Regions from separate parts of the Streptomyces brevispora genome, predicted to be linked through region 1. Evidence: riboswitches for the same ligand, from Rfam matches in the RefSeq annotation. Region 1 holds a riboswitch; the other holds the start of a gene.
What was found. Region 1 has a riboswitch for glycine ahead of gcvP (aminomethyl-transferring glycine dehydrogenase). Riboswitches for the same ligand answer to the same signal wherever they lie in the genome.
Positions count from the first base shown of each region.

Region 2: linked by a shared signal. The riboswitch ahead of gcvT (glycine cleavage system aminomethyltransferase GcvT) and the one ahead of gcvP (aminomethyl-transferring glycine dehydrogenase) in region 1 are both predicted to bind glycine.

Region 1 is NZ_VIWW01000001.1:132,380-135,294, reverse strand. Features, by position in the region: gene FHX80_RS00670 (DNA polymerase IV) at 1-1,189, shown strand, start outside; gene FHX80_RS00665 (PRC-barrel domain-containing protein) at 1,114-1,482, opposite strand; glycine riboswitch at 1,597-1,693, shown strand; gene gcvP (aminomethyl-transferring glycine dehydrogenase) at 1,888-2,915, shown strand, end outside.
Region 2 is NZ_VIWW01000001.1:4,617,498-4,620,412, reverse strand. Features, by position in the region: gene FHX80_RS21570 (AAA family ATPase) at 1-620, opposite strand, end outside; glycine riboswitch at 778-870, shown strand; gene gcvT (glycine cleavage system aminomethyltransferase GcvT) at 1,012-2,127, shown strand; gene gcvH (glycine cleavage system protein GcvH) at 2,229-2,606, shown strand; gene glyA (serine hydroxymethyltransferase) at 2,626-2,915, shown strand, end outside.

The DNA.
Region 1 (2,915 bases):
GCCGCTGGTGGAGCCGCTGAGCCTGGATGAGGCCTTCGTCGACCTGGAGGCCGGTGGCGTAGCGGACGACTCGGCCTCGGCGCTGGCGATCGGTGAGCAGCTGCGTGAGGCGATCGAGGCGGTCACCGGACTCAGCGGCTCCGTCGGCCTCGCGGGGTCCAAGATGCTGGCCAAGATCGCCTCCGAGGAGGCGAAGCCCGACGGGATCCTGCTGATAGAGCCGGGCACCGAGCGGGATCTGCTCGCGCCCATGCCGGTACGCACGCTGCCCGGCGTCGGGCCGGCCACCGCGGACCATCTGCGCCGTGCCGGGATGACCACGGTGAACGACCTGGCCGAGGCCGGCGAGGCGGAGCTCGTACGGCTGTTGGGCAAGGCGCACGGCGGCTCACTGCACCGGATGGCTTCCGGCCGGGACGACCGGCCGGTCGTCGCCGAGCGGGACGCGAAATCGGTCTCGGTCGAGGACACCTTCGACACGGACCTGCACGACCGGGTCCGGGTCAGGAGCGAGGTGGAACGGCTCGCCGACCGGTGCGTCCAGCGGCTGCGGGCGGCGGCGCGCTCGGGCCGGACCGTGGTGCTGAAGGTGCGGCGGTACGACTTCTCCACTCTGACCCGGTCCGAGACGCTGCGCGGGCCCACCGACGACCCCACGGTGGTCCGGGAGGCCGCGGCGCGGCTCCTGGAGTCCGTGGACACCACCGGGGGAGTGCGGCTGCTGGGCGTGGGCGTCACCGGGCTGGCCGACTTCACCCAGGAGGACCTGTTCGCGCAGGCGGCGGACGAGCGGACCGCCGTCGGGCTTGCCGGGAGCGCGGAGGCGGCAGCGGTGGCCGGGGCGGACGCCGGTACGGATGCGGGCCCGACGACGGTGCCCGAGGAGCCGGAGCAGGAGAGCGCCGAGCAGCTTGCCGCCCGGCGCTGGCCGGCCGGACACGACGTACGGCATGACACCTACGGTCACGGCTGGGTGCAGGGCAGCGGGGTCGGCCGGGTGACGGTGCGCTTCGAGGAGCCGGAATCGGCGCCCGGCCGGGTGCGTACGTTCCGTATCGACGATCCGGAACTCCAGCCGGCCGATCCGTTGCCGCTCGTGCGGAACCCGGCCGACTACTCGTCCTGGCCGGCCAGCCTGCCGAAGTCCCGGTCCGGGCCGGTCGCCGCCGGCGGGGTGTCCAGACCGTAGTGCCGGTAGAGCTGGAGTTCCTGTTCCGGCGAGAGATGCCGGCCGACCCCGAAGTCGGGTGCGTCCTTGATCAGTGCACGGTCGAAGGGTATGCGCAGGACCTCCTCGACGAATTCGCTGGGCTCCAGCGGGACGAAGGCGTCCCGGCTGAAGAGTCCCGTACGTACGGCCGCCCATTCGGGTACGCCGGTCGCGTCGTCGAGGTACACCTCGTCAACGGTTCCGATCTTGGTACCTTCGCGGTCGAACGCCTTGCGGCCGATGAGGCTGCGCGGATCTATATCGGTCTGCACGTTCCCTCCCAGGGGTCGTGGCTACTCCACAGGCACTACAAAAGTGCAGATCCGTGTGGTTGGCCACTCGAGAATTCCGCCGGGAACCCCGCTGGTAGGCTGGGAGGCGGCTGCTTACCCCGTGCGGGAGAGTCCTCCGGATCGAATCCGGAGGCGCCGAAGGAGCAAATCCTCCCCGGAATCTCTCAGGCCCCCGTACCGCACGGACGAGGTCACTCTGGAAAGCAGGGCGGGTTCCGTAAGGCCGTGTGCCGAGGCGGGTCCCTCCCTCACCGACGGTGAAAGCCGGTGCGCGCAGTTGGCACCGGTGAAGCTCTCAGGTTGAGATGACAGAGGGGGAGGCCGTTCGGGCACCCCGCGCCGTGGTGCCCCTCGCAGGTCGTGACAGACCAGGAGGCCTCCACCATGACCCCCCGTCGCACTTCGCTCTCCCAGTTGGAACAGGGAATTCCGTTCGAGCAGCGCCATATCGGTCCCGATGAAGCGGCGCAGGCGAAGATGCTCGCCCAGGTCGGTTACGGCTCGCTCGACGAGCTCACCGCGGCCGCGGTGCCCGATGTGATCCGCAGCGCGGAGGCGCTTCAGCTGCCGACGGCCCGTACCGAGGCCGAGGTACTGGCCGAACTGCGCGTGCTCGCCGACCGCAACCAGGTGCTGGCCCCGATGATCGGGCTCGGCTACTACGGCACGTTCACCCCGCCGGTGATCCTGCGTAACGTGATGGAGAACCCCGCCTGGTACACGGCATACACGCCGTACCAGCCGGAGATCTCCCAGGGCCGCCTCGAAGCCCTGCTGAACTTCCAGACGATGGTCGCCGACCTGACCGGGCTGCCCACCTCGGGTGCCTCGCTGCTCGACGAGGGCACCGCCGCCGCCGAGGCGATGGCGCTGGCGCGGCGCGTCGGCAAGGTCAGGAACGGCGTCTTCCTGGTCGACGCGGACACCTTCCCGCAGACCGTCGCCGTGATCAGGACCCGTGCCGAACCGACCGGTGTCGAGGTCGTCGTCGCCGACCTCGCCGACGGCATCCCGGCCGAGATCGCCGAGCGCGGCGTCTTCGGCGTACTGCTGCAGTACCCGGGCGCCTCCGGAGCCGTACGCGACATCAGGCCCGTCATCGAGCAGGCCCACGAGCTCGGCGCGATCGTCACCGTGGCCGCCGATCTGCTGGCACTCACCCTGCTCACCTCGCCCGGTGACCTCGGTGCGGACATCGCCGTCGGTACCACGCAGCGCTTCGGCGTGCCGATGGGCTTCGGCGGACCGCACGCGGGCTTCATGGCCGTGCGCGAGAAGTTCGCACGCAGCCTGCCGGGCCGCCTCGTCGGCGTCTCCGTGGACGCGGACGGCAACAAGGCCTACCGGCTGGCCCTCCAGACCCGCGAGCAGCACATCCGTCGCGAGAAGGCCACCAGCAACATCTGCACCGC
Region 2 (2,915 bases), 4.5 Mb from region 1:
AGCACCGCCGAGACGCAGCCGAGCGGCAGCAGGCCCGTCTCGGTGTCCCGCAGCAGCCTCCGTAACGCCCTGCGGTGCCGGGCGAACGCGTATCCGGAGACGCCGCGCCCCCGTTCGCGCTGGCCCGCCCGTGCCGTCTGCGGGGTGACGTCGAGCAGGACGAGGTGCAGGATGCGGCCGCGCCGCCGGGCGTCGCGCGCCAGCCAGCAGCGCACCCAGGACTGGGTGCCGCAGTCGTGGACGACGACGGAGGCGCCGGAGCGCAGCACCCGCCACAGTCCCCAGTAGTGGGCGACGCGGACGAGCGGCCGGTAGAGGGCGTACGGGACCGGGCGGGGCAGCAGACCGGCCCAGCGGTCCCTGGTGTCCTGGGAGTCGATGACGCGGGCGGACACCGTCCGCCTGATCAGTGTCGTTTTGCCGCTGCCCGGCAGCCCGGAGACCACCACGACATCGCCCGCCGCGAAGTGCAGGCTCCGCGGGCTGCGCCCGTCGCGCTCCCTGAGATCCCGCACCACGGGTCCGTGCGGGCCCGGCATCTCCCGGGTCGGCGTGCCCGGCTGCGCGGGCAGTGCGCCGTGCGCGACCCCCGCGGTCGTCGCGTACCGCTGCAACGTCATCGCCATCCCCCTGTCGGCTGACCCACACCTGCCCAAGAAGTGTAAAGAAAAGGTAATGCGGCACAAGCTTCCGACCCGCCGGATCCGGTGGGGTACCGGCGCCCCACTGCCCCCCGATGCATGCGATGATGGCCCGGCCAACTGCATAAAGGCCGCTTGAATCCGCGCGGGAGAGTTCCGGCCACTGGCCGGGCGCCGAAGGAGCAAGATCCTCCCTTGAATCTCTCAGGCCCCGTACCGCGTGGATGAGGCAGATCTGAAAAGCGAGTCGCCCAGCGGCTCCACCCAAGGTGCAAGCCGAACCCCTCCGGGGTCTCTCGGCGAACCTCTCAGGTTCCGATGACAGATGGGGAGGGATCGTCCTCGTCGTCATGCCCTGGGAGCCATATCCATGAGCACCGCCCCCCGTCTCACCGCCCTCGATGCCCTGCACCGTTCGCTGGGCGCCACGATGACCGACTTCGCGGGCTGGGACATGCCCCTGCGGTACGCCAGTGAGCGCGACGAGCACAACGCCGTGCGTACGAAGGCCGGCCTCTTCGACCTCTCCCACATGGGCGAGATCACCGTCACCGGCCCGGCGGCCGTGGACCTGCTGAACTTCGCGCTGGTCGGCAACATCGGAACCGTCTCCGTGGGCCGGGCCCGCTACACGATGATCTGCGCCGAGGACGGCGGCATCCTGGACGACCTGATCGTGTACCGGCTGGCGGAGACCGAGTACATGGTCGTCGCCAACGCGGGCAACGCCCAGATCGTGCTGGACGCGCTGACCGCCCGCGCCGAGGGCTTCGACGCCGAGGTGCGCGACGACCACGACGCGTACGCGCTGCTCGCCGTCCAGGGCCCCGAGTCCCCCGCCATCCTGGCCTCCGTCACCGACGCCGATCTGGACGGGCTGAAGTACTACGCCGGTCTGCCCGGCACGGTCGCCGGGGTCCCCGCGCTGATCGCCCGTACCGGCTACACCGGCGAGGACGGCTTCGAGCTGTTCGTCGCCCCCGGGCACGCCGAGCAGCTGTGGCGGGCGCTCACCGAGGCCGGCGCCTCCCGCGGCCTGATCCCCTGCGGGCTCTCCTGCCGCGACACGCTGCGCCTGGAGGCGGGCATGCCGCTGTACGGGCACGAGCTGACGACCGGACTGACCCCGTTCGACGCCGGGCTCGGCCGGGTCGTGAAGTTCGAGAAGGAGGGCGACTTCGTCGGCCGCAAGGCCCTGGAGGCCGCCGCCGAGCGCGCCGAGAGCGCCCCGCCTCGCAAGCTCGTCGGCCTGGTCGCCGAGGGCCGCCGGGTGCCGCGGGCGGGCTTCCCCGTCGTCGCCGGCGGCCAGGTCGTCGGCGAGGTCACCTCGGGAGCCCCGTCACCCACCCTCGGCAAGCCGATCGCCATGGCGTACGTCGACGCCGCACACGCCACGCCCGGCACCGAGGGCGTCGCCGTGGACATCCGGGGCAGCCACGAGCCGTACGAGGTCGTGGCGCTGCCGTTCTACAAGCGCCGCAAGTAGGCCGTGGGCGCCGCAGGGCCCCGCACACGTGACGCAGTCGTGTCTCACACCGTAAGACCATCGTTCATCAGCACTCCCCCGCGTACAGGAGAATTCAGGTCATGAGCAACCCCCAGCAGCTGCGGTACAGCAAGGAGCACGAGTGGCTGTCGGCCGTCGAGGACGGCGTGGCGACGATCGGCATCACGGAGTACGCGGCCAACGCGCTCGGTGACGTCGTCTACGCCCAGCTCCCCGAGGTCGGCGACACGGTGACCGCGGGCGAGACCTGCGGTGAGCTGGAGTCGACCAAGTCGGTGAGCGACCTGTACTCGCCGGTGACCGGCGAGATCACGGCCGCGAACCAGGACGTCGTGGACGACCCCTCGCTGGTGAACTCCGCGCCGTTCGAAGGCGGCTGGCTGTTCAAGGTACGCGTCGCGGAGGAGCCGAAGGATCTGCTCTCCGCAGACGAGTACACCGAGTTCTCCGGCAACTGAGACCCCAAGGGACCACCTGATGTCGCTTCTCAACTCCTCCCTCCACGAGCTGGACCCGGACGTCGCCGCCGCTGTCGACGCCGAGCTCCACCGTCAGCAGTCCACCCTCGAAATGATCGCCTCGGAGAACTTCGCTCCGGTCGCGGTCATGGAGGCCCAGGGCTCCGTCCTGACCAACAAGTACGCCGAGGGCTACCCGGGCCGCCGCTACTACGGCGGCTGTGAGCACGTCGACGTGGTCGAGCAGATCGCCATCGACCGCGTCAAGGCGCTCTTCGGCGCCGAGGCCGCGAACGTGCAGCCGCACTC